One region of the Colwellia sp. 6_MG-2023 genome, then DNA from elsewhere that is predicted to be linked to it. Evidence: riboswitches for the same ligand, from Rfam matches in the RefSeq annotation. Region 1 holds a riboswitch; the other holds the start of a gene.
The links. A riboswitch is a leader RNA that binds a small molecule or an ion and turns the genes downstream of it on or off. The one in region 1 is predicted to bind lysine.

Region 1 (12,591 bases):
AGAAGGACGATCACTGCTGATGTCGAGCAAACCACGTAAAGTAAAGGCTTCTTTACTTTGGTCATCAACTGTTTTTGCGTATTCTTTAAATTGATTGATATTGTTACTAGCTGTTGAATGCTGAAGTAAACGAATAACTGTAGGGCTGAACAGATGACGTTCACCATCGTTGCGCCATGAGTACTCGCCACCGGTTGGTAGTAAGTTTTCAATAGCAATACGATTTGCTTCTGGGAAACCTTCACGATGACGTAAAATCGCTTCTTGCGCAATTTGATCTAGGCTTAAACCTTCAATACGACTAACGGTACCGGTAAAGTATTCGTCAATAACATCAGAGTTAATACCTAAGGCTTCAAATATTTGTGCGCCTAAGTATGACTGTAATGTTGAAATTCCCATTTTAGAGAAGGTTTTCAATAAACCACTACCTACTGCAGCAGTGTACTTCGCGGTAATTTGTTCATTTGTTAAATTGCTATCAAGTACGCCTTCGTCACGTAAACCATACATACTTTCTAATGCTAAGTATGGGTTAACGGCAGCGGCACCATAACCAATGACAGCGGCAAAGTGATGTGTTTCACGGATATCAGCAGATTCAAGAATGATATCGGCAGATGAACGTAATTTTTCACGAATTAAATAATGGTGAACAGCGGCTGTGGCTAAAATAGAGGGAATAGCAACATGATCACTGTCAACTTGACGGTCACTTAATATTAAGATCTCATAATCATCTTCAACCGCATTTTTTGCGTACAAACAAATACGGTCAAGTGCTCTTTTAAGGGCTCCAGGTCCACCACTTGCTTTAAAAGTAATGCTAATAGTTTTCGACTGCAAATGATTGTTATCGATATGTTGTAGCTTAAGCAGCTGCTCATTTGTTAGCACAGGCTGCTCAATTTCAACCTTGTGACAATGACCTGCAGTTTCATCAAGTAGATTAAGTGATCTACCAATATAACCGCGTAATGACATCACCAATTCTTCACGAATAGGATCTATTGGTGGGTTAGTTACTTGTGCAAACAACTGTTTAAAGTAATGCGAAAGTTGTTGTGGGCGATGTGACAACACTGCTAATGGTGTATCTGTACCCATAGCGCCTAATGGCTCTTTTGATGTACCTACCATACCGGCAAGGATTAAATTAAGATCTTCGTTTGTATAACCAAAAGCTTTTTGTATTTTACGTAGTTCTTTTAATGGTGGTTGTGCAATAGATCTTGTTGGTAAAGGTAATTGGTCTAATTCAACTTTATTTTCTTCTAACCATTTACCATAAGGTTTTGCTGAGCTAACTTGAGTCTTAACTTCATCATCACTAATGATGCGACCCTGTTCTAAATCGGCAATGAATATTTTACCTGGCTGTAAGCGACCTTTTTCAACAACTGTTGACTGGTCTACACATAAAGTACCTGTTTCAGAGCCCATCACCAAAGTACCATCTTCAGTTAATAAGTAGCGAGAAGGGCGTAAACCGTTACGATCGAGCGTTGCACCAATGATATTACCATCAGTAAATGATAATGAAGCAGGGCCATCCCAAGGCTCCATTATACAAGCATAGTATTCATAAAATGCGCGTTTGGTTGGATCCATATCTGTTTGTGTTTGCCAAGCTTCAGGCACCATCATCATCATTACTTGTGCAAGCGAACGACCGCTTAATACGAGTAACTCAATTGCCATATCAAGGTTGGCTGAATCTGAATTGTCTTTGTTACAAATTGGATTTAACATTTTCAATTCAGCATCACTAAAGTTAACTGAACTAAATAATGCCTCACGTGCATTCATCCAGTTAATGTTACCGCGTACTGTATTGATTTCACCATTATGTGCAATGTATCGGAATGGTTGAGCACGACGCCATGCTGGGAAAGTGTTTGTTGAGAAACGAGAATGAAACATCGCTAAGCCAGAGATAGTACGTTCGTCTTGAAGATCTAAATAATATTGACGAACTTGCTCAGTAGTAAATTGTCCTTTGTAAACAATTTTAGTCGATGACATTGAGGTGACATAAAATTCATCTCGTTCAGTGATTTGACTATTATTAATTTGATGAGAAGTATATTTACGTAAAACAAATAGCTTACGTTCAAATTCTTGTGCTGATAATTCAGCAGGCTTAGCAATAAATACTTGTTCAATATTAGGCTCTGTTTCAAGTGAAGCTGCACCTAGCATTGAATTATCGCCAGGGACATTACGATAACCTAATAGTGTTAAACCTAACTCAGAAATATTTTGGTTTAATGTTTCTTTACAGGTTTTGCTCAGTTCAGGATCTTTTGGGAAGAAGATCATACCAACACCGTAATTTCCGGCATCAGGTAAAGTTAATCCTAAAGTCGCCATTTCTTGGCTTAGAAAATCGTGTGGTATTTGTATAAGTATACCTGCACCGTCTCCACTTTTAACGTCGAAACCAGTACCACCACGATGTTCCATACAGCTCAACATAGTGAGTGCATTTTCGATAATGTCGTGAGACTTTTTACCCTTTAGATTAGCGACAAAGCCAATGCCACAACTGTCATGTTCAAATTCTGGGCGGTAAAGGCCTTGGGATTTTTTGCTCATATCATTCATTGCGTATTCCTATTTCATCAAACTATTTTTATTAGCTAAATTTTATTTGCTAATTTAAGTCATATATTTTTAATGCTCAAAATTTATACTGCTGATCCTTCAGAACATCATTTAGAATTTTTTGAACATCGAACGTCAGACTTCTACCGAGTCTTTACGGGACGATATGCCATTAATGAAAATCATTATTTAAAGCGGCCGGCAAAAGTACGCTTAAAATGATTTTGAGTCAATCTTTTTGTGAATATATATGCATATTATTTGAATATATAAGAAGATAAGTTGTTCTTAGAAAACTATTTTAATCTTATTTTTTAAATGTTATTTTCTAATTACTTTAATATATTCATGGGGTTATATTTATTTTGTGAAAATACTTTATAGCTAAACTAAATTATATTTTTTAGTATAAATCACAGATTAATTATAAGTCATTTTTTAACCAATTTGAAGTAGTGAATAAAGAGGCAAAATTTTTTATGGGTATAAATACAATAAAATAGATGAGTGTTACTAGTTGAGCGTTAGTTTATGTGAGTAATTGAATAACTTAGAAAGAAGAAATACGTTTATGTTGAGTAATCGCCCATTAAAAAAGCCTCAGCAATAATGTTGAGGCTCTTGATGATGGGGCAGATGTTTAAAGCACTATTCTTTTATATTATAGAGCTATGGCTGATAACCGCCAACAACCCCTTTAGTTGTTACACTAACGGCATCATGTGCATGCAGAGATTCAAGGTGATTTATTCTTAACCAAAAATCATCATAGCCTTCTGCTTGATTCATACTGTATTGCAAGCGGCGTGCAGCATCTTCACAAAACATTAAATTTTGTCCATTAAGACGAGCAAATTCCTGTTCGTCTTCACGTTTTACAGCAGCTTGTACCGGTGTTTTTAATGAGTTTTCAATTAAATTAACTAAATCAGTAATAGGGAAGTCGTTAATATCACTGTTAAGCTTTACTTTTACCTCTGCAACTGAGCGTTGAGAGTGCGGTGTAGCAACAATACCTTCGGTTGTACCTAACCATTCATGAATTGAATCTAAATCAACATTAGTATCGTTGAATTTATCCTGAAATGCTTTCTGAATTAATTGTCTTGCCAAAGCTGCAGAGCAAGGACAGGTAGACGAGTAAGGTACGTTAATAGACATTTCTATATCAAGCTTACCCTGATTAAAGTGGCCTATTAAAGTGGTAGGATAAGCCTTCCAACCTTCTTTTCCGCTAATTAAAGATTTTCTACGCAAGTGGTAATCAAAATTGAAAGTAACTTTTGCTTGGTCACTTAAATCACTATGACTACTAATAAAGCCGTCAAGAAGTGTTACTAAACTTTGATAGTTCAGTACATTGCTGGTTGATAACTCGTCGAGAAGTAAATACAGACGTGACATATGAATGCCTTTAGCCTGAGCTTCTTTTAAATTAACAAATGCATCAATATGGGCTGAAACCATACGTTCGCTCTGGCCTTTTGAGGCGACCATAATTGGCATTTCAATATTACTCATCCCTACCCAGTCAAGTGTTCCTTCTGTTTGGGCTGTGGTATGGTTGGCAATATCAGGCATCGTTGTCGGCATTGTGACTCCGCTTTTTAAGCTATAGCTACTTAACTAAGGCTGCGTGATGATAGCTAAATAACCGCGCAACAAGTAAATTCAAGGGCGCACATTCTATCTTATTTTTTATAGCCATACTACTTCAAAATTAATCAATTATTAGCTTAAGATGATTTGCGGTAAACTAATTTTTAATTATGTAAGTGAAACTATGGATGGATACTGTGTAGTCATTTAGAATAGAATTCAAGCAGCAAATACTTATTCATTCACTTGTTATGTTAATAAGTAACGCACTATAAATAAGATGGTAGGTGGTTTATGAATGAAAATTTTGAGTCGATACAGTTAGATAAAGAGCTGCTTAGTGACTATGTACAACGTTTAGGTCACGGCGTGGTAAAACAAATGTTTGACTTATATATTCAACAGGTGGCTTTATATATTAATGATATTGAAAGTTCATTGTTGTGCGATAACTCACAATTATGGCAAGAGCATTGTCATAAAATGAAAGGTGCAGCAGGTAGCGTTGGTTTAAAGTCATTACATATACGCTTGAAAGAAATGGAAAAAACCACAATGGGTACGAGTGGTAAAGCTCAACAACTTGCTGAGCTTAAAATTCATAACAAACAAGCGATAGCCGCTTTTGATGATTGGCTCTCAGGTTTGTAGCTTAATGGTTGTTAATTTATATTTATTGTAGTTAAGGCTAGGTTACTTTACCTACAAAACGATAACCTTCACCATGTATGGTATTGATTAGTTCAGGGGTATTATCATTTGATTCGAAATGTTTACGTAATCGTCTAATTGTTACGTCAACAGTTCTATCATTGTCTCGCAAATCTCGACCAGTCATTTCTTTAATTAATTCTTGCCTAGAAACAATATTGCCTTCATTTTTTATTAATAAACGTAACGCTCTATACTCTCCGCGAGGAATAGGAATTACTTCTCCTGTTGGACTAGTCATTTCGCGTGAATGACCATTTAATTTCCACTCATTAAAAGTAACAATAGGTTGTTCTAACTCGATGTCGTTTTTACTGTTACCAATACGGTTTAAAATATTACGCGCCCTAATGGTCAACTCTCTAGGGTTAAATGGTTTTGTTAAATAATCATCAGCACCAATTTCTAGCCCTAGTATTTTATCAATATCACTATCACGACCTGTTAAGAATATTAACCCTAAATTTTTATTACTTGCCAAATTTCTGCCTAGTAATAAGCCGTTTTTCCCCGGAAGATTAATATCCATGATCACTAGGTTGATATCTTGCTGTTCTAGCATAGTGGTCATCGTTTCTTCGTTATATGCTTCAAATACATTATAACCTTCAGCTTCAAATAAATTGCGTAAATTGAAACGTGTAACGTCTTCATCTTCTACTATGAGTATTTGATAATTTTCCATGCCAATTCCGTTAATTTAATAGAGATGTTCAAGCGAATTTTTAATATTATTATTTTATCGTGAAAGTATAGTTAACACTTTGTAAACCATGTTAACTAAGTCTAAATTAAATAACAATTATATTGCAAACTATTACCATTATTTATTGTTCTAAGGTAAGTAAAGCGGGAAAAATGATATTAAATTTAGTGCCTATCCCTATTTCGCTTTCAAAATCGATATGTCCATTTAAGGCTTGGGTCACAATATTAAACACTAAATGGAGTCCTAAACCGCTTGCACCGCTACCGCGTTTAGTTGTGGTAAAAGGAGCAAATATTTTCGATTTTACACTTTCATCAATACCTGTACCATTGTCTTTATAGCTTATATGTAATTGATCACTCAGATAAAATACAGAGATAGTTATTTCACCATCAGTCTTGCCTTCAAAACCATGAATAATTGAATTTAAAATAAGATTAACCAATATTTGGTTAATCTGTCCGGCTTTACTTTCAACAATAAGGTTGTCAGGACAGTCTATAATGAGATCAATATGTTGTTCATGTAGTTTCGCTTTTAAGGTGATAAATACTTCTTCAAGCAGCGTTTTAAAATTGAACGAATTTGTTTCTGTGCTTGTTTGATCAACTGCCACCTTTTTAAAGCTAGAAATTAATTTTGCAGCCCGATCTAGGTTTCGGTAAATCATCTCTATATTTTCTTCACCCTGAGTCAGGAATTTTTTTAGCTGACTGGATTTTAACGTTTTATCTTCAAAGGCTTGTTTTATTTCCATCAAACGGTCATTCATTAGTGTTGAGGCCGTAACACCCAAACCAATCGGGGTATTTATTTCATGGGCAATACCTGCAACCATGTCGCCTAGAGAGGCCATTTTCTCGGTTTCAACCAACTGCCCTTGAAATTGATGTAATTTTTCCAAAGTTGAAAGCAACTCTTGATTAGATTCTTTTAAAGCATTCGTTCTAGCCTGTACCTTTTCTGCCAATATATTATTTTCTAATAAGGCTTGTTGGTGTGTGTTATCTTTTTTTGTGATGTGCTTCGCTGTTCTATTTAATAAAATATTAATGTTTTGAGCTAAAATATCAAATTCAATAAGTGGTAGGGGGTCTATTTGTTCATTATAGTTTTTACTGTGTGATATTTCTTGTAATGACTCAACTAAAGTAGTGAGTAACTGATTGATTTTATTTTTAATTGAAGATGCTAATATAAAGAAGAGCGTTAAAGCGAATAGCAATAATGCAATCGCAGTGAACGTTAGCTGTCGACTAAAATCATGAATGTTTTTTTTACTTGCTTGAATATACAAATAACCGACTATGGTTTTATTTTGTTTTATTTCTACCACTAACTCTAAATTATTTTTTTGATTTTTAAGAGTTAGTAATTCATCTATTTGAGCAACTTTACTTGGAATTGCTGGATGATAGATGCTTTTATTAAAACCAGTAAAGTAAGTCGTTTCAGTGCCTTCTTTTTTATAAATATGAATATAATTAATGTAGTCAGCTGTCACGAGTTTTTTTAGGTTAGCGTTTGCTCTTTTTTCGGCGCCTTTTGTATTTTCAACTAAGTAGGTTACATTGGCTTGAGCAATAGATTTGGCCCAAGCGCGAGTGTATTTTTCTAACTTTAACTCTTCTTGAGTTTCTACAATATAGATAATACTGGTTAGAATAATGACTATTACGAAAGAAGCTACGCCTAAAATACTGGCGAGTAAAAATCTTCGATTAGATATTAATTTATTTTTTGTTTTCATGGCATAACCATCGCTGAAAAAAATACATTTATCAAGTCTGGTTGACCATTAATTAGCTCTACAGTGATAAATGTTAAATCCTTGTTTATTAATTAATCGTTTGGTTGTTCCTATGTATTCTTGCATGATCGGTAAATACTGTAAAAAACTATTGGCAACTATGGTGATATCTCCACGAGGCTCAATATGAGGCTTAATTCCTCTTAAAAAATCCTCACTTGCTTGATAACTGGTTTTGGTGCCTTGATGGAAAGGCGGATTAGAGACTATATGTTGATATTTTCCTGCTACGTTAGATAAACTATTTGAGGCAAAAACAGTACCAGATAAATTATTTAATGCGAGTGTTTTTTGGGCTGATGTTATTGCTAAAGCACTTACATCCAGTAAGTCTAATTGGGTAGATTCAAACTTCTTACCGATAAAACAGCTGATAACACCTGCACCACAACCAAAATCTAGCACTTTTCCTTGCATAAACTGAGGTAAGTTATCTAATAATAATGCGGTGCCAATATCTAACTTCTTCTGACTGAAAACACCTGGCAATGAAGCGATAGTAAGCGATATATTGTTGATATTAATTTGATATTGTTTAAACCAGTCTTCAATATTGAACTGCTTATTTAAATTTTCAGGGTTAACGATGCCGGCAAAGAGTAAACAATGACGTGCAGCATCTATTTTTTGACAATTCTGAAGAAATTCTCCGGTTAATTTAGGGCTAGATTGTATGCCACCTTTCTTCTCGCCTACTAAGATTATTTTAGCGTCGTTGCTTAAATAAGGGGCAATCACCGCAAAAGTAAAAGCAAGTTCATCTTTGCTTTTTGGGAAGTTAATCACAACTAAGTCGTGTTGTCGTTCAGTTTTATATTCGCTAGCAAAACTTGTTTCGACCTGTTTATCAAATTTGTTTTTTATCGCTAAATAATCGACAAAATTAGTATTATGGCAACTTAATTGTGCCTCTGGATTATCAAGTAGATAGCTTTCAATAAAACCATCTGCCATTAAATTAATAAATAAGGGCGTTTTAGCCGATAATAGTGCACTATTTCGTACTAATATTTGGCTGATGTTTGAAGTTGACATAATGATGATTAACAGTGAATAAGTTAGAAGATAGTATTCTACTGTATTCAAGGTTTTTTCTATAGTCTGAATATTTCGATATTGACAGAAAAGTGATAACAATGTTTAAATAGCGGCGTCCCTAATTCAGACTTTTGATTTAATATCAAAAGTTCACCTCTAAATTATTGATATTTTAGATAAACCATCAAGATAAGTGTCAGCAATGTTTATATTTTATAAATGATGACGGCAGTTACTGATAGGAATACAAATAAAATGTTAATAGTTATGAGGAAAGGGGCCAGAAGAGGAGCGTTAACCAGGTAGTTATTATTTGCAATGTTATTTTGCACAGAGATCAAAATCTGATAATAGTAATGAGGGGGATTAGCGCCGAGATAAGTATTTGTTTGATAAAACACTTATCGGTTGTTTACCTTGGTGTCTAACCAAAGTTTAAGGGCTGAATCCCGACAACTGTCACTGATATTGAGCTACCTTAATAGAAGGTAGGTTATAATTGAGTGGAGAGCTTCTGGTCTTTGCATAAAAGCCAATAATAGCCTTAACATAAGGTTGTTATACTTAGCTCTTTATTGTGAATACCTTAAAGCCCTCCGAACTAATTTGTATTGTGCTTAAGCCGATATAAACATTATGAGTTCGAGAGCAATGAATACACAATCACCTACAAATATAAATTCCCAACTTATTGGCAACAGAAACCTTGACGCTTGTTCTTTATGGACAGCTTTAGTGACGCCATTTTTAGAAAATAATCAAATTGACTTTACTAGTCTAGAACGAATCGCAATAGCACAAGCTGAAGCAGGTAACGGTATACTGTTACTTGGTAGCACAGGTGAAGGTTTAGCATTAACCCGTGATGAGCAAATGAGTATTGTTGAGTTTGTGTGCAGTCTACAGCTTAATACACCGTTAATGGTTGCTGTTGGTGGCTCTAATCTAGCAGAACAAATTAACTGGGTTGAATACTGTAATACCTTACCCATTGATAGTTTTTTACTCGGAACGCCACTTTATGCCAAGCCGGGTGTCGTTGGCCAAACACAATGGTTTAAAGCTCTACTAGATGCTGCTAATTTCCCCTGTATGTTATATAACGTGCCTTCTCGTAGTGGCGTGGAAATTCCCGTTGAAACCTTACAAAATTTGCAAAATCATCCAAATTGTTGGGCAATGAAAGAGGCAAGTGGCGATTTACATAAATTTCTTAATTACCGTGAACAATGCCCAGGTGTAGCACTTTATAGTGGTGAAGATGCCATGATGCCATATCTAGTACCGGCAGGTGCGAAAGGTTTAGTCTCGGTCTGCGCTAATGCATGGCCTCAAGCAACACAAACGTATGTTCAACTATGTTTAGTTGGACAAACCAACACTATGTTTCCATTATGGAACAGGGCTGTAGCAGCACTATTTTGTGTTGCTAACCCTATCCCAGTCAAAATGTTAATGCAGCAGCAACAAAATATTAAAACACCGATATTGCGAGCGCCATTAACACACCTTGAATTAACCGATAATACAGAGTTATTGGCATTTGATGAAAAAATTAATCAATGGTTAGTGCAAGCTAATCAATCTTCTTTTATAAATACACATGAAAATAGGAATATCGCATGAATTGGCAAGATGTAATAGCACAATTAGAAACTGGTGCACTACGCGCAGCAACTCAAGATGAAAACGGTAATTGGCATGCCAATGTTGAAGTAAAACAAGGTGTTTTAGCGGCATTTAAAGCGGGTGAAAACATTGCTTTTGGTGATAACTATTTAGGTTTTGTTGATAAACATAATTTACCTGCTCGTCAGTTTACACCTGAGGATGGTGTTCGTTTAGTACCGGGCGGTTCATCTGTACGTGCTGGTGCTCATGTTGCTAAAGGCGTCATTATTATGCCACCGGCTTATATCAACGTTGGTGCATTTGTTGATACCGGTACTATGGTTGATAGCCATGCTCTAATTGGCTCATGTGCTCAAATTGGTAAAAATGTTCATGTTTCAGCTGCGGTTCAAATTGGTGGTGTATTAGAGCCGATCGGTGCTAGCCCAGTAATCATTGAAGATAATGCTTTCTTGAGTGCCGGTGTTGTTATTGTTGAAGGTATTGTAGTGAAAAAAGGCGCTGTACTAGCACCAGGTGTTTCATTATCTAAATCAGTACCAGTATATGATTGTGTTAATGAAGTGATGCGTGAAAAAGGCGCTGAAATTCCAGAAAATGCTATTGTTGTTCCGGGCACTCGCCCTGTAAAAGGAGATTGGGCGCAAGCACAAGGCTTGAACATGGCATGTGCGTTGATCGTTAAATATCGTGATGAACAAAGTGATGCGGCATTAGAGTTAGAATCTATCCTTCGTTAATTGTTCAACTTGTTGCTGTATAGTGCAAGTTAAGCGTTAAAGTACTTATAAATTCTTGGGAAAGTATTTTAATTTTCAAAGAATGGGCTAAACGCTTAAGCATAAAAAACACGGAATATTGATTGATGATCAATTCCGTGTTTTTGCTTTTAACTTGAACTATATAGCTTAAAGCTAGATTATTAATAATAATGAATTAATTGAAACTTACAGTGTAATAAATGAATTGAAATATTATGACTAAACCCACTTGGTTCGACACCAATCTTGAAAGTACGTTATTAGCTCATCAATCGCCCGAAGATGAACAAGGCTATTTTGTCTATCAATTAGATACGTTAAAAAAACACCTTGCGACATTACAGCAACAAGATGTGATTAAGCTTTGGTTTGCTGTTAAAGCCAATCCTTTATCTAAAGTTATTCAAACATTAGATAATGAAGGGTTTGATTTTGATGTTGCTAGCGCCGGTGAGTTATCACAAGTATTAGCACAAGGTGTGAATCCTAGCCGTATTTTGAATACAGGTCCCGCTAAATCTAAAAAACAACTTGATGCTTTTGTCAAAAAAGGTGTCGGTACTTTTGTGATTGAAAGCTTAAATCAACTGACTTGGCTTAATGAAGTTGTTAAGGAAAAGCCAGCTAGTGAAAAACCAACGGTATTACTGCGTGTACAATTACAGTGGCCTGATGGTGAAAAGAATCCATTAGGTGGTAATAGCTTAACGCCTTTTGGTTTATCGGTAGAAGAATGGCAACACATTAAAGTAAGTGACTATCCCGAATTAAATATTTGTGGTTTACATATTTTTCAGTGGGGCAACATGCTCAGTAATGAAAAAATGTATTCCTTATGGGGGCAAATGGTTAAGCCACTCACTGAACTTGCCAACGATATTGGTATGGAGCTAAAAATTCTTGATTTAGGCGGTGGCTTAGGTATCGATTATCTTGGTGAAGGTAAAACGTTGGCATGGCAGCAAATTATTTCCGATTTAGCTGACATTAAAGCCAAGGCTGGCGTTGATGAGCTTTGGTTAGAGCTTGGTCGTTTTGCGGTTGCTGAATGTGGCTATTATGTTGTTCCGGTAATTGATAGAAAAACTAATTATGGTCAAGAACAATTGGTGTTGGCAGCAGGTATTAACCATCTTATTCGTCCAGCAATAACAGATCAACCTTTTCCAGTTACCTTACTTCGTCAGTCGAATGAGTCAAGCCAATACTTTGATTTACATGGGCCTCTTTGTACAAGTATGGATAAACTTGGTCATTTATCTTTACCAAAAGATGTTGAGGTTGGTGATGAATTAGTTTTTGGTTATTGTGGTGCCTATGGGTTTACTGAAAGCATGCCGTTTTTCTTATGTCACCAATTGGCGGCAGAATATGTAATTCAAGAAAATAAATTAGTTGAAGTTAGAGCTGCGAAACCTGCGAGTTCATACCTTGCATAGTATTCGAATAGTATTCGAGTAATGTTCGCGTAGTTTTGCCTATACCGGTTAATAAATGAGATAAATGATGAATACCTTCAAAAAAAGTATTATGCACGTTGGGGAAATGGCTAGTGGCGCTAAGTTAACCGTGCCTGTTTATTCGTTTGAAAGTGAAAAAAGTAATACAGCCTCTGGAACTCAAAGTACAGCGCCTAATGTTTATATTCAAGCAAATATGCATGGTGCTGAAGTACAAGGAAATGCAGTTATCTTTCAGCTGCTAGAGCTATTAAAAGATTGCAA
Region 2 (12,591 bases), on a different contig from region 1:
CTGACTATTAGTCCCTCTAAAAACATACCACCAGAACATCGTAATATTGGTATGATTTTTCAAGACTATGCATTATTTCCTCACTTATCGGTTAAGAAAAACATCTATTTTGGTATTGATAAATTACCTAAAAGTGAACAAGAAACACGCACGGCTGATCTACTACATTTACTTAAGTTAACCGGTTTAGAATCAAGATATCCTCATCAGCTATCTGGCGGCCAGCAGCAAAGGGTTGCTATTGCACGAGCATTGGCCCTTCAGCCTAAATTATTATTATTAGACGAACCTTTTTCAAATATTGATGCCCGTTTGCGTAATGAATTAATGTTAGAAATGCGCCAGCTTTTAAAGCAACTAAAAATGAGTGCTATTTTTGTTACACATAACAAAGATGAAGTTTTTACTTTTGCAGATAAAATAGCGGTTATGCACCAAGGAAGAATTTTACAAACAGGCAGCCCTGCTTCAGTTTGCCAATCGCCGAGTAGTTGGCAAGTTGCTGACTTTTTACAATTAGGTAGTTGGATACCCGTAAAGGCCAAAGGTAATGAATACCAAACAGCCATCGGCAGTTTTTCATCAACCAATTCAGCAATTGTAGACACGAATAATGAAGCCAATAATAAGAATTCACAAACCTTACAATTCTTGTTAAAACCGCAAGCTATTGAGTATTGTGAGGATGAAAAGGTTAATGTAACAGTAGATAATATTGCCGTTACTGAACAAGGGTTTCGTTATTTACTCAGTAGCATTGAAAGAGATTCATCATTAGCTTTTAAACAACTTAGTTTTTATAGTGAGATGTTACTCGCTCTAGGTCAAAAAATAGCGATAAAAATTAAACCGCATCCATACCAAATATATCAATAAAGTAAAAAATTAGTCTGGCCTAAATAATATTATTTACCATCGCTATATTAGCAAGATCAGCTGAGGTATTCGCATTCAGTTTACTTTTAATTTGTGTATTGTAATTGCAAATAGTTTTATAACTTAAACAAAGCTCGCTAGCGACATTATGAGCATTTAACCCTTTTGAAAGTAAGCGAAACACATCAAATTCACGTGGCGATAAAAGCTTAAGTTTATGCTTTGGTTTTTTAGCTTCGGTTAAGCATATATCATTTACTTCCGGCATTAAGCCTTCTTCAATATAACGTTTACCACTAGCAATAACAGCAACCGCCTGCGCTAATACTTCAGCAGCACTATTCTTACTAACATAACCACGTGCACCTGCTTCTAATGCACGTTCAATATAAACTTTTTCATCATGAATACTATAAACTAAAATAAGTACATTAGGGTAATGCTTGCAAAGGCGACGAATAGCTTCTAAACCACCAATACCCGGCATTGACAAGTCCATCACAACAACATCAGGTTGGAAACGTTCATACTCCTTCACGGCCAGCTCACCGCGTTCAATGTCTACAATATCACCAATATAGGGTTGAGAGTCGAGCAACATTCTAAACCCTGCCCTAACAACCATATGGTCATCAACTAATAGAACTTTAATTTTTTTTGTTTCCATTACTTTTCCTCCCAGTAAGGTAATTCCACAACAACATTAACACCGGTATTTAATACAGATTCAAATGTAAATGTTCCGCCTAAATTTTCAGCTCGCTCGCGCATTCCCAACAAACCAAAGCCAGGAGTATTAAGCTGTTTTCCTTGACCATTATCAGATACAGTAATCATGACTTTATCACCGCGTTTAACGACTAAAATAACCACTTTAGTTGCATTTGCATGTCGAACAACATTGGTTAAGCACTCCTGAACAATTCGATAGACATGAATAGTAATATCGTGACTTAAATGCTCTAAAGCTTGGTCGTAATCTAAATCGAACTGAACCTCACTACTTCGTCTTTGCCATTCTCTAACCAGCTCAGATAAGGTGGCTCCTAAGCCAAGCTCTGACAAACTTAATGGGTGTAATGTTCTCATCATAGAACGAACGACCACAGATAGATGGTTACAAATATCAACAATTGAACTAGTTACTGCCTTTACATTTGTCTTTGGTTGTTGACATGTAATCGCCATTGCCTTGATTGCTGTTAACGATTGCCCCATTTCATCATGTAACTCTCGAGACAGATTTTGTCTTTCAGCTTCTTGAATTTGCATACTGTGGCGCGCCAAAGCTTGGTTCTTCTCTTGAGCCGTTTTAAGGGCTGATGACATACCATTAATTTCTAACGCTATTGCATCAAATTCACTAATTTTAAAGTGAGGTAGTACATGATCAAAGTGCCCTTTTTCAACTTGTTTAAGTCCAGTTAAAATAGCTTTAACGGAATCCAACATTGCATTAAACACTAGGTTCACTGTCAAAAACATAATAAAAAGCATTAGCACAATAGAGCAAAAAAAAGACTTTGTTTCTTGCCAAGCTTCATTTATTTCATCCATTGGATTCGCGGTAATAACAATCGCTTTGATAGATCCATCCGCAATTTTAATATCATAATGATGTATAAAAAAGTCGACCATAACTGACTTTACAAACCAATGAGGTGTCGATTTTTTCTCATCCTTTAAATCATCATTTAGCTTAGTAGCATGGGTATTTTTAACTTGATTTACACTCTTTTTGACAGAAATATTTAAATGCCTTACTGGTTGCATTGTGGCAATCTTGTCTAGCCATGCGTCTTTCTCTTCACTAGTGGAAGAGCTTTGATTAAGGCCAAATTCAATCATTTGTACGGCTAAGTTAATTGAAGAATTCACTTCTCGCTCTACTGAGCTTCTTGCCTGCCATACAGCAATAATTGCACTAAAAATTAAAATCAACAGTACTGATGCAATTATTCTCATATTGATCAGAGCACGTATACTCATTTGTAGAATTCCAATAATGAGGTGAATAAGATAAAAAATGCACGAGCTAATTGAACTATAAGTGCTAAAATATCAAAATTTTAAGAGACAACACCCCTAAAATTTTTTCCTTATGTTTGTTTTATATAATCAATCATACGCATCATATTTAATATAGGCACTGTACGTTCGAATTATATTTCTCATACTTTTGCACTACACTCGAAATGACAATATCAGTGATGAGAATATAATCGGTGAGATGATTAATTGGGTAATTGGGTAATTGGGTAATTGGGTATTAAAATAATAACAAGGAGATATAAACAGGATATACCAATTATTAAGATGAAAGAGTCACAATTAAAGAAAGCAATAATTGATAGTTTATTGCTTTAGATGGTGCTAAGGGGCTTTTGGAATGATTTATTACCAAGTAAAATCGGAGCTCCTACTTGGTAATAATAAATGACGAGGAAAAGTTAATACTAATAGAGTGCAAAAAAGATTAGTTAAATAATTCTCCATGTAGTTTCTCAACAACATTATTCGCATCTCGCTCATTCACTAAGAAGCATAAGTTATTGGCACTTGCCCCATGACAAATTAAACGAACGCTGATGTCATTAATCGTTTGAAAAATACGTTGCCCTATGCCTTTTGCACAATCTAAGCCATTGCCAATAACAGCAACTAATGACAGACCATGTTCAACGGTTACTTCACAAAGCTGCTCTAATTCTTCTACGACTGTTGATGTTATTAACGCTTGTGTAGAGCCACTTGGGTTATCAAAAGTGAGGGCGACACTAATCTCACTGGTAGTAATTAAGTCTACACTCAGCTCATGTTTAGCTAAAATACCAAATACTTGTGCTAAAAAACCACTCGCGTGTAACATAGCCGGGCTTTTAACTGTGACTAAGGTTTGTTCTCGTCTTAAGGCGATTGACCGGTAAGTAGGATTAGAGGCGACCGATTTTTTGATTTGTGTTCCACCTTTTTCAGGCTCTTTACTTGAACCAACAAAAACAGGAATGTTCTGGCGCATTGCTGGAATCAAAGTAGCTGGATGTAATATTTTGGCACCAAAAGTTGCCATTTCAGCTGCTTCACCAAAACTAATTTCTTTTATAGCACGCGCCTGATCGGTTATACGAGGATCGGTGGTAAAAATGCCAACAACATCAGTCCATACTGATAAATTATTCGCATGAAGTGCTTCAGCCAATAAAGCCGCACTATAATCAGAGCCACCACGACCTAAGGTTGTTGTTTCACCTAAACCATCTTGACCAATAAAGCCTTGTGTTACTAATACTTGTTGAGTCAATTTAGGCGCTAAAAGCTCTGTACATGCTAAACTTAATTGCTCTATATCTACCACTGCTTTGCCGTATAAGCTATTAGTTTTCATAACTTGCTGTACATTAAAATAAGCACCGTTAACATCAATAGACTGTAAAACTTGCGCAAAGATGCGTGAACTTAACTGCTCACCAAATGACAGAATGGCATCACCTTGCTTAACACTATGCTGTTGCGATTGTTTTAACGCATGCGTTGCTAACTCTTCAAGTAACCCTTTTATTTCAGTATTTAAAGCTTGCTCAACATCTTTTGCCAAATGTTGAGTAATATTTAACTGAATAGCTTGAATTTTATCAATAATATCTGCTTGTTCATCAAGGGATAAATTTGCTTGGCTTAAGCGTACTAAATAGTTGGTAACGCCTGCACTAGCAGATACAACCACTAAGCGATTACTACAGTCATTTTTAATAATCTGAGCGCAACGCAACATAGCGGGAAAGTCAGCAACACTTGTACCGCCAAATTTAGCAACGGTAAGGGATAAATTTTCTTTTGGTGAACTTGGATGTACCATGGGTAATCTTCCTAAATACAATAACTTACATTAGTAAATAATACTCACTAATTAAAACAGGAAGAGCATGACTGAACAGTTCGACAGGCTAGCCTATTTAACAATATAGGCATAGAGCATAGTAACTTTTTCAGCCAGAAGCTCTCCACCTTAGTCTATACAGACACTAAAATCAGGTGACAGTCCTAAGGATTCAGCCTTAGTGACCGAACGTAAACAGCCACGGTGTTTATGTTCTCGGCGATAATCTCCTTCAATAACGTATGTTGGAATGTGGTTCCTAATACTTTTCAGTATAACGTTATCTATCTAGTTATCGCTCCTCTTCTGGTGTTGTAAATATCACTTAAATTAAAAGTGTATAAACAACCCGTCTATTAGACATGAATTCAGTAGTAATTGCAATAGACTTTTAGATGGCTATAAAGAGAGTTAATTTGGAACAATAATTTTTATATTTAATAGTCAATACTAATAAAGCCTATTTCTATTTAACTAAAGATGACTAAACAGTGACTAAAACTTAAGAAACAACTAAGCACATAAAGCAAAATAGTAGAAAAATACAATGCAATTTTTTGTACGCATAACTTTCCCCAATTTTACAGTTACATTTGTTATAGTCTAGCTACAAACATGTATTACTAGCTTATGTAGAGCCTAATGGATTTATTTTTACTAAAAAAAGTTATTTCGGCTGCAATTATGCCGATTAATTTAGTGTTAATTTTATTAACCTTATCACTTTTGTATTGTCGAAAACGCCCAAAAAGAAGCGTTAAGTGCTTAATCTCAGCAGGATTATTATTAACTATATCCTCTATGCCAGTGGTTTCTGATAAGTTAATGGTAAATATTGAAAATAAATATGAAAGCTTTACTCATTCTAGTAAACCTGTTGACTACATTATAGTGCTAGGAGGTTGGCACGTTGCTAATGATGCCTTACCCGTAACTAGCCAACTTAATACAAACTCATTAGAAAGATTAGTTGAAGTATTAAGGATCTATCAATTACATCCAGAAGCAACGATTATCACGTCAGGTTATTATATTAAGGATCAGTTATCTCATGCTCAAACAATGAAGCAATCTTTAGTTCTTTTAGGTGTACCTGCCAATAAAATCATGACAGAAAATTTCCCTAAAGATACTGAAGAAGAAGCGCAATTAATTGGTCCTAGAGTACAAGGACATAATGTTGTATTAGTAACCAATGCAAGTCATATGCTAAGAGCAATAAAATACTTTCAAGCACAAGGAGTAGAGCCAATACCTGCACCAACAGGCTTTATGGTTAAAAATATAAATGGTCCTAAAGGTTGGGGGTATTACGTTCCTAAAAGTAAATCTCTGCAGATAACAACCGCTGCCTGGTACGAAAGTTTAGGTCTTTTTGTGCAGTGGTTAAAAAGCCTACTTTAAAATCAAATAATAGTATTAACTGTAAACCTAAAAAAACCAGTATCATCTTAGATAATACTGGTTTTAATGCTTTTACTTTGTTTATATTTACTTAGTTACGTTAGCTCACATAGGCTTAGTTACATATTTTCAATAATACAATCACCAAATTGAGAACAAGTAACCAAGGTTGCATCATCCATTAGGCGTTCAAAATCATACGTTACTGTTTTTGCACCAATAGCGCCAGACATACCTTTTAGTAGTAAATCGGCTGCTTCAACCCACCCCATATGGCGTAGCATCATTTCAGCAGATAGAATTACCGAACCTGGGTTAACTTTATTTTTCCCCGCATATTTAGGCGCAGTACCGTGAGTTGCTTCAAAAATGGCAACTTCATCATTTAAGTTAGCACCTGGTGCAATACCAATACCACCAACTTGTGCCGCTAAGGCATCAGATAAATAATCACCATTTAAATTCAGTGTTGCAATAACACTGTACTCAGCAGGACGTAACAATACTTGCTGTAACATTGCATCTGCAATTACATCTTTTATAATGATTTCTTTGCCTGTTTTAGGATGCTTAATACGACACCAAGGACCACCATCTATTAATTCTGCTCCAAACTCTTCACACGCTAATTCATAACCCCAATCTTTAAATGCACCCTCAGTAAATTTCATAATATTACCTTTATGTACTAACGTTACTGAGTCTCTATTATGATCGATAGCATATTGGATCGCTTGACGAACTAAACGTTGAGTGCCTTCTTTAGAAACAGGTTTAATACCGATACCACAATTTTCAGTAAAACGAATTTTGGTGACCCCCATTTCTTCAGTTAAGAAGTTAATCATCTTCTTAGCACTATCACTACCTGCTTGATATTCAATACCGGCATAAATATCTTCTGTATTTTCACGGAAAATTACCATATCTACTTCAAATGGCTTTTTCACCGGACTTGGTACGCCGGTAAACCATTGCACTGGACGCTGACATACATATAAATCGAGTATTTGACGTAACGCTACATTTAAAGAACGCATACCGCCGCCCACAGGGGTAGTTAATGGCCCTTTAATACCAACTTTATATTCTTTAAACATTTCTAATGTTTCATCTGGTAACCAAGTTTCAGAATCATATACTTGCGTTGCTTTCTCACCGGCATATACTTCCATCCAAGCAATTTTCTTCTTGGTGCCATAAGCTTTTTCGACAGCAGCATCAACGACTTTAATCATAGGTGGCGTAACATCAATACCAATACCATCACCTTCAATAAAAGGAATGATTGGGTTATTTGGCACGACTAATTTACCGTTAGATACCGTGATTTTATCGCCTGAACTGGGAATTGTGATTTTACTTGTCATAAAGCGCTCTCCTAATTGGAAGAATGAACATTAAAAATGTTTAAAATATTTATATCATGGTAGCGACAAAAGCTAAACATCATGAAAATTAAGTTTTTAAAATATCATTTTGTTACTTGAGCTTAATAGAGATTTAATTAAAATTAACTTAGCTTTCAACAATTATGATTTAAACTTTCATTGTATCTAAAGTAAAGCAAAAAGCGCCTTTACACTATAACCTCACCGTCAATACCTACTATTTATTTGCTGAATATTATTTTTATAATGAATATTTAACATTACAAAGCTCTAAATATTTGTTCGGTTGTAGTTTTAGCATCACCAAAAAGCATTTGCGTGTTATCTTTAAAAAACAAAGGATTTTGAACACCGGCATAACCTGTATTCATTGAGCGCTTGAAGACGATGACTTCTTTTGCATGCCAAACTTCAAGTACAGGCATGCCTGCAATTGGACTGTTAGGATCATCATTAGCCGCAGGGTTTACAGTATCATTAGCGCCAATAACCAATACCACATCAGTATTAGGAAAATCATCGTTGATTTCATCCATGCCTAACACTATATCGTAGGGTACTTTTGCTTCCGCGAGTAATACATTCATGTGCCCAGGTAACCGACCCGCAACAGGATGAATAGCAAAACGTACATCAATCCCTTTACTTATTAATTGTTGAGTCAGTTCATATACCGGGTATTGTGCTTGAGCAACAGCCATACCGTAGCCTGGTGCTATGACTACAGACTTAGCACTTCGTAACAAGTCAGCAACCGCTTCTACTTGTATTTCGCGGTGTTCTCCATAATCTTTATCTTCATCAATCACTACCGTTGTACCAAAACCGCCAGCGATAACACTGATAAATGATCGGTTCATCGCTTTACACATGATATAAGATAAAATAGCACCTGATGAGCCAACTAAAGCCCCTGTAATAATTAACAAATCATTGCTTAGCATAAAGCCAGCTGCTGCGGCTGCCCATCCTGAATAAGAGTTAAGCATTGATACCACAACCGGCATATCAGCTCCTCCAATAGAAGCAACAAGGTGCCAACCAAACGCTAGAGCAATAACGGTCATTAAAAACAGTGGGAAATTTGATCCTCCATTTTGCACAAAGATAATCATTAAAACAAAGGAAACAACGCCAGCAGCAAGGTTCATTTTATGGCGATGTGGCAACGCCAAAGCGCTAGAGCTAATAGAGCCACTTAACTTACCAAAAGCTACAATAGATCCAGTAAAAGTAACAGCGCCAATAAAGATACCTAAGAAAATTTCAGTTAGATAAATATTCATGGCCGTTTGTTGGCTGGCAGTTATGATAACGTGATGACCAGCCTCAAAGTAACTATTAAAACCAACCAATACTGCAGCTAAGCCAACGAAGCTATGTAATATAGCGACAAGCTCAGGCATTTGTGTCATTTCAACTTTATTGGCTAACTTCAATCCTATGCCTGCACCAATGATCATGGCAAGCACGATAAGCCAAATGCTAGTCACTGCGGGGTTAAAAATTGTCGCCATCAACGCAATGCCCATACCAATCATGCCGTATAAGTTACCTTGTTTGGCGGTTTCTTGTTTACTTAATCCAGCTAAACTAAACACAAAAAGTAATGCTGCAACAACATAAGCTGCACTGATAAAACCATTGGACGCAATTTGTGTGGATTCCATACAGTTCTCCTACTTACTAAACATTTTTAACATACGACTAGTCACTTTAAAGCCACCCACTATATTTATTGTGGCGACCAAAGTAGCTAGCGCTGCGAGTATTTGAACTAAAATATTTTCAGAGCTGATTTGTAATAACGCCCCCACAATAATGATGCCTGAAATTGCATTAGTGACACTCATTAAAGGAGTATGCAAAGAATGACTAACATTCCACACCACGTAGTAACCAATAACACAAGCCAAGACAAAAACAGTAAAATGAGTGACAAAATCAGCAGGTGCTACATTAGCTATCCAACCAAACAATGCCATACCTGCCGTTATAAAGGCATATTTTTTTGTCGATGATACCGGTGCTTCAACTACGTCAACAGCAGGCATTACCTTTTCTTTTTTAGTCGATGACGGTGAAGCGCTCACTTGAATAGGTGGTGGCGGAAAAGTAATTTCATCCTTATTCACAACCGTCATATTACGGATAACTACATCATCAAAGTCGATAGTTAAAGTACCGTCTTTTTCTTTACAGAGTAGCTTAGCTAAATTTAATAAATTATTTGAATATAGTTGAGATGCTTGATTTGGTAATCTTGACACTAAATCAGTATAACCAATCACTTTAACATCATGTGCGTTAACTACTTTACCCGCAACAGTACATTCACAATTACCACCGCCAGCCGCAGCTAGATCTACAATTACACTTCCAGCTTTCATTGATTGCACCATTTTATCTGTAATCAGTTTTGGCGCAGGTTTGCCTGGAATCATGGCAGTAGTAATAATAATATCAACGTCTTTGGCTTGTTCAGCAAATAAAGCCATTTCTGCATCAATAAATGCTTTACTCATTTCTTTAGCGTAACCATCCCCTGGGCCTTTTGATAATGATTCTTCAGGTTCGTTATAATTCATCTCAAGAAATTCAGCCCCCATACTTTCAATTTGCTCTTTTACTTCTGGTCGTGTATCAAACGCCCTGACAATGGCGCCTAAACTACTGGCAGTACCAATAGCGGCAAGACCTGCAACACCAGCACCTATAATCATTATTTTCGCAGGTGGCATTTTACCTGCAGCAGTGATTTGCCCAGTGAAGAAACGTCCAAAATGATGCGAGGCTTCAATAACAGCACGATAACCAGCAATATTTGCCATTGAGCTCAATGCATCCATTGATTGTGAACGGGTCATACGAGGTAACATCTCCATCGCTAGTGTGGTGATGGATTTTTCTTGTAGCGCAGCTAATAAATCAGGATTTTGGGCTGGTGCAATAAAGCTGATAAGTGTAGTCCCTTCATTCATTAGTGCCACTTCATCTAAAGTAGGAGGGTTTACCTTAAAGATTATGTCACTTTGCCAACAAACCTTTTTAGTCACTATTTCTGCATCAGATTTGCTATACTCTTCATCAGTAAAATTTGCTTTAGTGCCAGCACTTTTTTGTACTCGCACAGTAAAGCCTAACTTGATTAAAGCACTAACAGAGCTAGGAGAGCCTGCAACACGGTTTTCTCCCTTTAATGACTCTTTGGGAATGCTAATGATCATAAAACACCTTTGAAAATTAATAAAAAGGACTAAGTGCTTAATGTTTTACCACTTATAGTGTTATTTTTAAACACCTGTGCTCAGTTATTTTTTAACTACTTGATAATTCTTTAGTAACTTATAGAATTAATATGACAATAACGCGTAACTCTTTTTCTATTTATAGGCCTATTCCGATTGTTTAAAAATTTTCTGTTCTTTTCATTTATTGTCAGTGTTACTTTTTTTCCAGGTCAAACATGGTCGGCAAGTCATATAAAGTTAGGCATGTCGAATGCATTAACAGGACCAGCTTCTTATATTGGTAAAGGGGTTAGTAGAGGCGCAACTGTTTATTTTGAACAACTGAATAATGCTGGTGGAATTAATGGTCAACGGGTTGAATTAATCAGCTTAGATGATGCTTACGAACCCAAGAACACTATTAAAAACATTAAAAACTTCATTATCCAAGAAGAAGTTTTAGCCTTACTTAATTTTATGGGAACACCTAGCTCTCATGCTATTTTGCCAATTTTAAAACAATCTAATGTCCCCTTTTTAATGCCACTGACCGGAGCAGACTTCCTTCGTACTCCTGTCATTAATAATATTTTCAATCTACGGGCTAGCTATTTACAAGAAGCTCAAGCGCAAATTGAGTTTTTAATTGAAGCGAAAAAGGTAAATAAGATAGCATTAGTTATTCAAGCTGATGAGTTTGGCTTAGCAGCTCAAAGAAGTTACGAACAAATTTTCAAAAAATATAATATAGTGCCTGTTATAACAGAGCGATATAAACGTAATACGAATGATATTGAACGTGTTCTTGATAATTTAACAACAATGCCATTAGATACAGTTATTTTTGTTGGTACTTATCAACCGCTAAGTTATTTAATCAACTTAGGTTATGAACAGGGAATCAGAGCTTATTTTAGCACCCTATCATTTGTATCAAGTTCATATCTTTTTGCAAGACTTGAGCATCCAAGTAAAGTAATAGTAAGTGAGGTTATACCTTCTCCCTATCAATGTCAGTGGCGCATTTGTAAAAAATTTATTCGTGATATGAAACAAGCTGGATATGTTGATTTTAATAAATTTCAGTTAGAAGGATATCTTAATGCTCATGTTTTTAATCTTGTTGCCAAACGGTGTGGAATAAAATTAACAAGAGCATGCTTACTAGAAGAGTTTAATTCCTTTAAGTATAAACAAGATGGGCTAAATATTTCATTTACACCCAATAATCATCAAGGGCTAAATCAAGTTTACTTATCTTTTAGTGATTCTTTAAAAATAGAGAATTAATGCGAAAATAAGCTGATTATCGCTCTTTACTGACTGACCAAGTTTCAAACAATGCCGCGCTAATCACCAACGTCCCACCAATAACAGTCATGATATTAACTCTTTCATTAAGTAATAAAAATGCTAAAACGCTTCCATATAGTGGTTGTAAGCATGAAATAAGGCCTGCTGTTGTTGCGGATAAATGACGTAAAGATGAGGCAAACAAGGCATGAGGCATAGCTGTAAAAATGGCGCCTGCCAATAAAACGAGTAACCAATCATTAGTGCTCACCTCGAGTGGAGGAACATCAACAAATAACCCTAACATTAAAAAAGCAACTAAAGTCTGATATAACATGGTATGTGGGCCAGAGTAGTGACTAAAGTAATTTTTATGAAGGACATTTCGCAATGCAAAGAAGAAAGCTGAAATAACACCAATTATAATTCCTACTGTTACTTGGTTTCCTAAATTTATCTCAGGAATTAATAAAAAAATTCCAATTAAAACAATAACAGCAATAACAATATCTTTAACTTT

Region 2: linked by a shared signal. The riboswitch ahead of lysC (lysine-sensitive aspartokinase 3) and the one ahead of dapA (4-hydroxy-tetrahydrodipicolinate synthase) in region 1 are both predicted to bind lysine.

Annotation. Positions count from the first base shown of each region.
Region 1 covers NZ_JAUOPP010000004.1:2,867-15,457, reverse strand. Annotated here, with positions in the region: gene gltB (glutamate synthase large subunit) at 1-2,607, opposite strand, end outside; gene Q4503_RS03710 (hypothetical protein) at 2,680-2,829, shown strand; gene folE2 (GTP cyclohydrolase FolE2) at 3,277-4,200, opposite strand; gene Q4503_RS03700 (Hpt domain-containing protein) at 4,501-4,857, shown strand; gene arcA (two-component system response regulator ArcA) at 4,895-5,602, opposite strand; gene Q4503_RS03690 (sensor histidine kinase) at 5,745-7,376, opposite strand; gene Q4503_RS03685 (methyltransferase) at 7,425-8,471, opposite strand; lysine riboswitch at 8,751-8,996, shown strand; gene dapA (4-hydroxy-tetrahydrodipicolinate synthase) at 9,126-10,100, shown strand; gene Q4503_RS03675 (2,3,4,5-tetrahydropyridine-2,6-dicarboxylate N-succinyltransferase) at 10,097-10,846, shown strand; gene Q4503_RS03670 (PLP-dependent decarboxylase) at 11,083-12,306, shown strand; gene Q4503_RS03665 (succinylglutamate desuccinylase/aspartoacylase family protein) at 12,374-12,591, shown strand, end outside.
Region 2 covers NZ_JAUOPP010000021.1:30,428-43,018, reverse strand. Annotated here, with positions in the region: gene Q4503_RS13605 (ABC transporter ATP-binding protein) at 1-876, shown strand, start outside; gene Q4503_RS13600 (response regulator transcription factor) at 896-1,543, opposite strand; gene Q4503_RS13595 (sensor histidine kinase) at 1,543-2,865, opposite strand; gene lysC (lysine-sensitive aspartokinase 3) at 3,353-4,732, opposite strand; lysine riboswitch at 4,863-5,067, opposite strand; gene Q4503_RS13585 (ElyC/SanA/YdcF family protein) at 5,396-6,157, shown strand; gene icd (NADP-dependent isocitrate dehydrogenase) at 6,277-7,527, opposite strand; gene pntB (Re/Si-specific NAD(P)(+) transhydrogenase subunit beta) at 7,809-9,218, opposite strand; gene Q4503_RS13570 (Re/Si-specific NAD(P)(+) transhydrogenase subunit alpha) at 9,228-10,775, opposite strand; gene Q4503_RS13565 (ABC transporter substrate-binding protein) at 10,953-12,068, shown strand; gene Q4503_RS13560 (DMT family transporter) at 12,085-12,591, opposite strand, start outside.